Lentisphaera araneosa HTCC2155: one gene and its partner. Each later gene encodes a partner of the first gene's protein in a complex. Links are inferred from orthologs where the notes say so. Each region holds a gene or a part of one and is shown on either strand. Other genes may lie near its edges.

Region 1 (6,128 bases):
CTCTGGTGCAAAAGTTGTTATTCGCCCTGCTTCTGAGGGTACAGGTCTTATCGCTGGTGGCGGTATGCGTGCTGTACTTGAGCTTGCTGGTTACAGAGATGTACTTGCAAAATCACTCGGTTCAAACAACGCAATGAATGTTGTTCACGCAACTATGAAAGCTATTCAACAGCTTGAAAGTCGTGACGAGATCCTCACTAAGCGTGGCCTCAAGAAGGAGAACGCATAATGAAGCTCAACACATTCAACAAGCAGGCAACAGCTAAAGGCCGTAAGCGCATTTGTCGCGGTGACGGTTCTGGTACTGGTCGCACTGGTGGTCGTGGTGAGAAAGGTCAAAAATCACGCTCTGGTAGCACGATTCGTCCTTACTTTGAGGGTGGTCAGATTCCACTTTTCCGTCGTTTACCACATAACCGTGGTTTCAAAGCGCGTAATCACAAACAGTGGACAATTGTCAACCTTTCAAACCTTGAAGAACATTTCAATGCTGGCGACACAGTAGATGGCGAATCTCTCGTAGAGAAAAAGCTCATCGCTGCCGTAGTTGGTGCTGGTTTAAAAGTTCTCGCCAATGGTGAAATTTCTAAAGCTTTAACTGTTAAAGCTAATAAATTTTCAAAAACTGCTTCTGACAAGATTGCCGCTGCTGGCGGTACTGTAGAAGTCGTTTAGTCAATAGGATTCTGTAATGCTTTCAGCTTTTCAAAATATGTTAAAAGTACAAGATCTTCGTAAGAAGTTATTGTATACGGTTTGGGTCATCGTTTTAGTACGTGTACTTAAAAATGTACCTATCCCAGGAATTGATCTTAATGTACTCGCCGATTTAATGGACTACGTTAAAAATCAATCCGAGAGTGCCAACAAACTAGTTGGTATGGCCAACGTATTTTCAGGTGGAGCATTACAGAAGCTTGCCATTGGTGTACTAGGTATCATGCCGTATATTACGGCATCGATTATCATGCAGCTCATGACTCCTGTGTTCCCGAATTTGGAGAAACTCCAAAAAGACGGATCACATGGACGTCAGAAGCTCAACCAATACACGCGCTACATGACTATCGTCATCTGTGCGGTACAAAGTGCTATGATGGCTGTGGCCATGCATACGCCCTCAAAACTTTTAGGTGTTCCTGGTTTTGAGGATCTCGTCATCAACAAAGGTTCTGCTTTTGTGATTCAAACAACCATTATTGTTACAGCATCAGCTATCCTCATTATGTGGTTAGGTGAGCAAATTACTGATAAAGGTTTAGGTAATGGTGCTTCAATTATCATTACTATTAACGTTCTTTCTTCAATGCCTCAGGCATTCGCAGCTGTTTATTCAAAATACCAAGAAGGTGAGTGGAACCTCGTTCAAATTCTCGTCGTCGTTGGTATCCTCTTTATCGTAACAGCCGCAACCGTAGCTCTCGTTCAGGGTATGCGTAAGATCCCACTCAAATATGCTCGTGATGCTTCTAGCAGAAATGCGATGATCGAGAAAACATCCTACCTTCCACTCAAGGTTAACCACGCAGGTGTAATGCCGATTATCTTCGCATCAGCACTTATGATGTTCCCGCCAATGATTATCAACAAAATTGGTGGTGACTTTGCACGAACTGTGGCGCCTTACTTCGATTTTGGTAGTACTTCATACCTCATTATTCAGGGTGTTATGATCTTAGTTTTCACTTTCTTCTGGGTTGCTACACAGTTCAATCCTATTCAAATTGCCGACGATTTAAACCGTTCAGGTGCATTTGTTCCAGGTCACAGACCCGGTGAGCCAACTTCTACTTTTTTAAATGATACAATGACTAGAATTACAGTTGCAGGAGCAATTTTCCTTGTTATATTGGCGCTTCTTCCATACGTTCTCATGAACGCCATGGGGTCTGGTTCTACTGACTTTATCATTACACAGTTCTTTGGCGGAACAAGCCTGTTGATTATGGTTGGTGTAGTACTTCAAACCATGCAACAAATCGAAGTTCAGTTAGTTCAGAACAACTACGACGGTTTCATTACCGGCGGAAGATTGAGAAGCCGTAAAGGCTAATATTTTCCGGGCGATTAGCTCAGCTGGCTAGAGCGACTGGTTTACACCCAGTAGGTCGGGGGTTCAAGTCCCTCATCGCCCACCACATTTTTTCTTGCGGAAACCGCAAAGCCATTCAGGGAAACCTGAAACCGATTTTTCGGGCGATTAGCTCAGCTGGCTAGAGCGACTGGTTTACACCCAGTAGGTCGGGGGTTCAAGTCCCTCATCGCCCACCACATTTTTCTTGCGGAAACCGCAAAGCCATTCAGGGAAACCTGAAACCGATTTATCGGGCGATTAGCTCAGCTGGCTAGAGCGACTGGTTTACACCCAGTAGGTCGGGGGTTCAAGTCCCTCATCGCCCACCACATTTTTCTTGCGGAAACCGCAAAGCCATTCAGGGAAACCTGAAACCGATTTATCGGGCGATTAGCTCAGCTGGCTAGAGCGACTGGTTTACACCCAGTAGGTCGGGGGTTCAAGTCCCTCATCGCCCACCACATTTTTTCTTGCGAATATCGCAAAGCCATTCGGGGAAACCTGAAACCGATTTATCGGGCGATTAGCTCAGCTGGCTAGAGCGACTGGTTTACACCCAGTAGGTCGGGGGTTCAAGTCCCTCATCGCCCACCAAACTTTAATCACAAATCTTCGGATTTGTGATTTTTTTTGTTTATTATATAAAAAAAGTTTAAAAAACTTACAAAGTGACGACAGATTACTTCTTTTGACTTCGTATTCAGAGTAGATACACTTTCCGAGGAGTATGAAAAAGGCGAGACACCGTGAACTTGATTTGTTCGTCTTTTACAGGAATCATGAAGCCCATGTCGCAAGACATGGGCTTTTTTTTGAATCTTTAGGTGATTTTGTGAAAGATACTTATTTTATTTTTTTCATGATTATCCATAACGTTGGGCAAAGCCCCCAAGTTGCCTGAGCAAGGATTGGCAAATCCTTGCAGGGAGAGCTCGAGAGGGACAGCGTCCTTCTCGTATGCGAATCATCATGCGCCTTATTGTGGAGAATCGAGATTTCTTTTAGTAGCTGTCCTTCTTCGGAGGGGGAGAATACTATTAGCCCTAGGTGAATGCAATGAACCGGGGGAACTCTATAAATAAGAAGATCGTCCTCGAAGAGGGCGTACAGTTCTATATTATCAACCGTCTTGAACTTGGCCCTATTCAATTAGAATAAGGTGAAGAAGCTTTTTTTGTGGGCACAAAAAAGCTCACTTAAAAATAAGTGAGCTTTATAAACTTATTGGACGAAGTTTATTTTTTCAGTGTAGAAAGATATTCAGTGAGATCGGCAATTTCCTGCGCATTCAAGTTGAGGTTCTTCACTGAGGGCATGATGGATGTTTTCATCATCTCTTTCTTGGCGATGTCTTTTTTGGCCAGATTAGTGCGATTCCCAGCTAAATCTCGAATGACGAGAGGGTCAGAGTCAGAATCAATGAAGTATCCCTTGTATTCTTTGCCAGCTTTGGTGGTGATGTTCGCTGTTTCATATCCAAAGGAAATGGCACTGGATGGATTGATGAGTGAATCCAGTAAGTAGTCCTTACCAAATTTACCGCCAATATCAGTGAGGTTAGGACCCACATCCATACCGCGCTTGCCAACTTTGTGACAGCTGAAGCATATAGCTTTGCCGTGGAAGATAGCCTCGCCTTTCTTGGCGGTACCTTTGAGTTTTAGTAGCTCCTTGATTGAAGGTAGCTTACCATTGCTCTTTGTAAGGTGCTTGGAGAGATCGAGAGTCTTTTTCTTTTCTACTTTTGCTGTGAGCTTGGCAGTTAAATTATAATTTTTCCAAGTCGAACGGTTCTTATTATTAACCCACCAAGTAGCGAGCTCCTTTGTATCTGCAGGACCTTGGTTAGCAATCGCGAGCATGAGTTCGGCTGCTTGCTTGGTATCGACAAAGGCAATAGCAACGAGGTTTTCTTTGCGCTCCTCAAAGCTGAGTTCTTCTGCTAAGGCTCTTTTGCGGAAGTCGCTTAGGGCGGCAGGCTGATGCAGGCGCCAGGCAATTTTTGCAAAGGCGGGTGACCAGGAGAGAGCACTACCTGGAAGCAGGTTAGTATGAAGGTAATCATACATTTCTGTTTCTTTCTTGGCGCAAGCGGTACCAAGTGCTTCTAAGTACCAGCGATCTTTGCCGTCAAAGCCACGAGCAATTTCTAAAAGTATTTTGTGAGTCTTTTCAAAGCTATGATTGCGCATGGCAAGGGCAACTTCTCGACGAACGGCCATGGCGGGATCGCTTGCGAGTTCCGCAGAGATCTCCCAGAACTTATGGTTTTGTCTGCGTAGAGCACGGTAAGCTACAATGCGAGTTTGAGCATCGTCGTGCTTGAGTAAAGCTTCAACGGCATTTAAGCCAGAGCCACCAATTTGAGACAGGAGCCAAATAGCTCGAGCGCGGAAGTACTTGTTGTCTTCCTTAAGCATAGATTTCAGCGCAGGAATAGATTTGGATCCTTCTTCCTTGAGCTTGATAAAGCCCATGGAACGCACATTGATATTAGGGCTCTTAAGCGCGGCAATAGCGCCTTCGATTGTTGAGGTATCAATTTTCGGGTTAACGGGTTTGAAGCCCTTGGGAGCAATTCTATAGATTGTACCGCTACCTGAGGCATCGCGCATGGCGTGGCCGCCCACACCTGGGTCAAACCAGTCGGCAACGTAGATGGCGCCATCAGAGCCCACTGTCACATCTGAAGGGCGGAACCAGTTGCTGATGCCTCCCGTTTTAGAATTGAAGAAATTAAAACGCTTGAGCTCGAAACCGGCTCCTTCCGTTTTTGGGAAATAACCATATATGACACGCTTAACGGACTCAGCTGATAAAAGCATGCCTTCATATTTCTTGCCGAGAGCACCGTTTTCGTAGTAGGTAATTCCCGTTGGTGCGCCGCCACCGTAAACATCACCGGCAGGGATGGTGCCTGGATCTTCCTGGCGCCATTCAGCCACAGGAACGCTTTGGCCCGGGCGCTGATCTAATTTCCACTTACGAGTGCCATCAGCCGAAGAAAAGCCGGTGTTGCCGTATTCCATAAGCCAGGTTGTGCGGCAGGCAGGGGGATCGTCGTTATCATTTTGGAAAACATCACCAAAACTGGTCACTGTTTGTTCATAGCTATTACGGAAGTTATGACCGATGACAGTTAAGCCCGTGCCATCGGGTTTAACTCGTGCGGCAAAGCCACCCACATAGATATGGCCATCATCACTAACTTCGCCCTGTTTATTAGAGGTGTTATGTGGTGAACCACCCGTGTAGGAACTACCTGCGCGAACAGTAAAACCGTCTTTGTCTGTCACTTCACTAAAACCGGCATTACCCTGATTAAAGTAGTATTCGCCATCTGGACCAAAAGTCACTGAGTGTAAGCTATGGTCATGATCCAAGCCGCTGAAGCCGGTTAGCAGAATTTCTTTCTTATCAACTGCGGGGTTGAACTTGGCATCGCCATCGACGTCAATATACATAATCAATGAAGGTGGCTGAGCGACTATCACTCTGTTCCCAATAACTGAAATGCCGAGGGGGGCAACGAGTTCTTTATCCTGAACGAAAACGTGACTCTTATCCGCCTTGCCATCATTATTTGTGTCTTCAAGTACCATGATGCGGTCGCCCTCTGGATGCTTGACTGTGATGTTTGGTTTACGGAAATTTCGGTAGTTTACACCTTCTGCGACCCAGATACGACCTTTGTGATCAATATCCATATTAGTCGGATTATAGAACATGGGTGAGGTGGCCCAGACGGTGGCTTCCAGTTCTTCGTAAACGTCAAATTTATCTACGGGAATGGTAGTTTCTGTTACAGCAGGAGCAATTGATTTTGGATCGATGAAAGTAGGGGTGATACCAAAAGTTAAGCTTGCTTGGTTTTTTGAGCCGCTACAGGGTTTGCCTGTGGCCTTAAAAGTATCGTAGCCCGCAGGGATTTTGTATTCTATGGAACTGGCGGCATGCGTGCCAATGACGTTAGTGATTTTTTTGCCATTAATAAGATAATCCTTACCTTCAGCAGTTTTTCCTAATTGTGGAGCTTTCCAGCCGGCCTGAGCCT
Region 2 (4,475 bases), on another replicon or contig:
AATAAGATGAATTTCGAAAAATCATCAATAGGTGATAAGCTGGTCTTTATTGTGGCATTCAAGCAACGTAAATACACTTACGCCCAAGTATCGCCAACTCAGTGGCTCGCGGGTGAATATGAAACCGTGAAAAAGGCTCTAGCACTAAGTTCTTCTGAGTCACTCGTGTCAGACAGCTTTTTTATAGATCAGCTCAGTAACAATAGCGATACACTTGCTTTCGCAGTTCACCAACCGAAAGGCCAAGTCGAAATGGCTCACCCCATGATGAAGACTTATGAAGGCTTTTTTGGTAAAGTAACTTATGATGAGGATTTTCTTATCGAAACAAAGCTCTCTATGGGTCAAGAAGAAGACTTAAAGGGAGTTGAAAGTTTCGTCAAAATGATGATGGGCTTCGCCATGGCTAAACCACAGATGAAAATGAGCCCTGACGACATGAAAACGAAAGTCATCGATGGCGTTCTCGAGATGACCATGCGCATTTCACCTGATTCATTAAAAGCCATGCGTGAACAGATGAAAAAGAAATGGGCTCACAAGCGTCAGCACCACAAGAAAAAAATGGAGACTGAAGCTAAATAAGCCTTAGTTTTCAAAGAGATTTTTTTATGAGAGAGAAGCCACTGTCCTTGCAGTGGCTTTTCTTGTGAAAACTCATGTAATAAAGCGAGGGAAAGGATTGATTTCCAAGTGAACTTATCTATCTTGAGCGATCAATAATTTACAAAGACCTCAATGCCAAAAAATCTTAAAGTTTTACTCTTCGTCGTTCTCGCAGTTAATGCGATGAATGATATGGAAGCCGATTTCGTCCACGGTGAGCTTCAGCTCAGCCCAAAGACCTCGTATCGCTTGCAAAAAGAAGGAGTTTTACGCATTGAAAAACAGCTCAAAGGACGTCGTCTTACCGCTGTTTTAGTCACCAAAGATAAATCATCGACACTCAATGGTCTACGTTTCAATATCCTTGAAAAAGCATCCAAGAAAGAAGCTTTTTACTCAGACGTTCAAGAGGCACAAAAAAATCTTGTTGCCTTAGTTCCACTTTCTTGGGATCATTACCAAGCTCCTCAAATCACTGCTCGAAGTGTTGAATTAGTTCAATCAATTCAATTAGTCCTATACGATGATGAGGAAGCCCAATCAAGCACTCTTTGTGCTTAGTTAGTACTTTTTAGAGCTTAGGCTCAACCCCTCCCTTTTTTATTCACATCATTACAATCAGGATTTAAAATGATTGCCCCCTTATTAAAGAAATTTTTTGGTTCGTCAAACGAACGTTTTGTTAAACGCATGCAACCTACAGTGGATGCGATTAACGCAAAAGAAAAAGAATACCAGAGCTTAAGCGAAGATCAGCTCAAAGCGAAAACACAAGAGTTCCGCGATCGTTTAGCAAAAGGCGAAACACTCGAAGACCTCAAAATCGAAGCCTTTGCCACAGTTAAAAATACTTGTCGTCGTCTTTGTGGTCAGGAAGTGACTTACATGGACAAGACTGAAATTTGGAACATGGTTCCCTTCGACGTTCAGCTCGTCGGCGGTATGGTGATTCACGATGGTGGTATCTCGGAAATGATGACGGGTGAGGGTAAAACTCTCACAGCAAGTTTGCCACTTTATCTCAACGCGCTCTCCGGCAAGAACTGTCAGTTGGTGACCACAAACGATTACCTTGCAAAACGTGACTCGGAATGGATCGGAGCTATTTTCCGTTACCTTGGCCTCACAGTGGGTTGTGTTCAAAGCATGATGCCTCCACAACTTCGACGCGAGCAATACGAATGCGATATCACTTATGGTACCAACTCTGAATTCGGTTTTGACTACCTCCGTGATATGGGTATGGCTATGAGCAAAGAAGAACTCGTTCAGCGCGATCACTTCTTTGTTATTATCGATGAAATTGACTCTATCCTTATCGACGAAGCCAGAACGCCACTCATTATCTCAGGTCCAGTTGCTCAATCAACTCACCAGTTCGATAAGTTCAACCCCCACGTCAATCGTGTCTACAAGAAACAGCTTGATCTTTGTAATAAGCTTATTACTGAGGCACGAGAAAAACTTAAAACGGCAATCAAAGATTCAGATGAATTCGACGAAGCCATCTTCGATATCTGTAAAGTGCGTATGGGTATGCCTCGTAATAACCAAGTTATTCGTATCCTCGAAGATCCTGATGTGCGTCGGGCCGTTGAAAAGAAAGAACTCTTTATTAACTCAGATGCCAATAAATCTGTGCTTCAAGGAGTTAAAAACGAGCTCTTCTTCGTTATCAACGAACGTCAAAATGATGCAGATCTCTCGGATCAGGGACGTAGCTACATGTCGCCAAATGATCCTGATGCTTACGTTATTCCCGATATTCTTGAGCTCATGCAGGGAATTGACTCAAACGAAGCTTATGACGACACTGAAAAAATCGAGAAAAAGCGCGAAGCACAAGATGAGTATGAACAGAAAATTGAAGAGATGCACAATATCTCTCAGCTTCTCAAAGCTTACTGCCTCTACATCAAAGATATTCACTACATCGTTGCACCAGATGACAATGGTGAAGAGCGCGTTGTAATCGTAGACGAGAACACGGGTCGTGCTATGGCAGGACGTCGTTTCTCTGAAGGTTTACACCAAGCCCTAGAAGCTAAAGAAAACGTTCGTATCGAACGTGAAACGCAAACGATGGCGACGATTACAATTCAGAACTACTTCCGCCTCTACGACAAACTCGGTGGTATGACGGGTACGGCGGTAACGGAAGCGAAAGAATTTAAAGATATCTACGGTCTCGACGTAATGGAAGTACCAACTAACCGTCCTTGCATCCGTAAAGATGTGGATGATCGTGTTTTTGTCACCATGAAAGGTAAGTACAAAGCGATCATCAATGAAGTGAAAGAAGTTAACGCAGCTGGTCGTCCCATACTCATTGGTACACCTACTGTAGAAGTTTCAGAGATCCTCAGCCGCTTCTTGCGCATGGAAAAGATCCCTCACCGCGTCCTCAATGCTCGTCGTCACCAAGAAGAAGCCGAAATTATTACCAACGCAGGTCAGTCAGGCGCCATTACAATTGCAACTAACATGGCGGGTCGTGGTACAGATATTAAGCTCAGTGAAGAAGTCATTAAATTGGGTGGCTTGCACGTACTCGGGGCGACGCGTCACGATTCGCGTCGTATTGACCGTCAGTTACGTGGTCGTTGTTCACGTCAGGGCGATCCCGGTTCAAGTGTTTTCTATGTGAGTTTTGAAGATGACCTCCTACGTCTCTTTGCCGACCGTATGACCGGTATTCTTGACCGTATGAAAATGGGCATGGATGAAGATGAGAGTATCGAAGGTCGCATGGCAACAATGATGATCGAAAACGCGCAGAAAAAAGTTGAGAATCAGAACTTCATGATCCGTAAACGTACACTCGAATACGATGACGTGATGAATAAGCAACGTGAAATCATTTATGAGTTCCGTAAAGATATCCTCGTCTCAGATGATCCTAAAGTCCGCCTCTACGACATCCTCAATAATACTGTGGAAGACCAAGTAGAAGTTTTATCAACGGGCCGTCGTGGTGCTTACCGCGTTGAGCAAGAAAAACTCGAGCAGTGGTTAGGGACAACTTTCCCACTCGACTTTGATCTAACGAGTTTTAACTTTGAACAGCCGATGGAAATCGCTCCTTTAGCTGATGCCATTATCAAGCGTGTTGTGAGTGCTTACGAAGAGAAAGAAAGCAATACGGATCCAGAGCAAATTCAGTATCTTGAGCGTAACGTTATGCTCAGTGCCCTCGATGAACTCTGGATTAAACATTTGCGCGCAATGGATAGCCTGCGTCAAAATGTTCAGTTTGCGGGTATCGCACAAAAAGATCCACTCATCGAATACAAGCAACAAGCTTTCCAGCTCTTTGCTGAACTCGAAGATAATATCTCTCAGCAGATTCTTTCGAATATGTTCCGTACCGCCGTATCTCTCGAATCAATCGAGGAAATGCTTCACAATATTCCAATGACTGAGCAATCTGCACAGGACGTGGAATTCGAAAATCTTATTCAGCAGCTCAAATTACTTCAACAGCAGGGCATGGACACAGAATCCGTATCAATCGACGATATGATGCAGATGGAAGCCCAGCCTCCACAAGAAGAAATTATTGAAGCTCCACCAGTACGCAAGCCTATTGAACGCGAATCTCCAAAAGTTCGCCCCAATGATCCTTGCCCTTGCGGTTCTGGCAAAAAATATAAAGTTTGCCACGGCTAATCCCTTAGCCCAAAACTAAAAAAAGCGGTGATTGATTCACCGCTTTTTTTGTGCTTATTTGACTAAGTTAATTAGACTTCGCTCCACACCGCATATTCATTACCATTGGGATCTTTGAAATGGAAGCGTTGACCTCCAGGAAATGAAAAAGTCTCTTTACTAATGACTCCACCATGGAGAATGATTTTTTCTTCGCTAGC

What was found. Proteins that work in one complex are often made in the same cells at the same time.
Region 2: the proteins of secY (region 1) and secA are in contact, whole or in part, in a crystal structure (PDB 3DIN), measured with the Thermotoga maritima proteins. The link is inferred for Lentisphaera araneosa HTCC2155 from one-to-one orthologs. Residues at the interface, in WP_004081795.1 of Thermotoga maritima: Glu108, Gly109, Glu110, Glu111, Ala236, Glu237, Arg238, Arg239, Ile240, Thr241, Ile242, Gln243, Tyr244, Ala245, Arg246, Arg247, Val248, Thr249, Gly250, Arg251, Arg252, Val253, Tyr254, Gly256, Ala257, Ser258, Thr259, Tyr260, Leu261, Pro262; in WP_004082002.1 of Thermotoga maritima: Glu261, Ala262, Arg263, Lys300, Ala301, Arg302, Thr303, Ile304, Ile305, Leu323, Tyr324, Asp325, Pro326, Val329, Ser330, Tyr333, Ile336, Lys340, Phe345, Val349, Glu363, Phe364, Tyr374, Ser375, Gly376, Gly377, Glu393, Ile395, Thr482, Ser483.

The regions. Positions count from the first base shown.
Region 1 is NZ_ABCK01000023.1:71,790-77,917, forward strand. The notes cover bases 1-2,872. They hold secY (preprotein translocase subunit SecY), read left to right. Parts: upstream 1-691; coding sequence 692-2,053; downstream 2,054-2,872. Other genes in these bases: rpsE (30S ribosomal protein S5), read left to right, coding at 1-229; rplO (50S ribosomal protein L15), read left to right, coding at 229-675. Also shown: LNTAR_RS26100 (PVC-type heme-binding CxxCH protein), read right to left, coding at 3,310-6,128. UniProt on the Escherichia coli protein: The central subunit of the protein translocation channel SecYEG. Consists of two halves formed by TMs 1-5 and 6-10.
Region 2 is NZ_ABCK01000043.1:19,926-24,400, reverse strand. The notes cover bases 861-4,475. They hold secA (preprotein translocase subunit SecA), read left to right. Parts: upstream 861-1,236; coding sequence 1,237-4,275; downstream 4,276-4,475. Other genes in these bases: LNTAR_RS23550 (hypothetical protein), read left to right, coding at 861-1,167. Outside these bases: more of LNTAR_RS23550, read left to right, coding at 739-860. UniProt on the Escherichia coli protein: Required for protein export, interacts with the SecYEG preprotein conducting channel.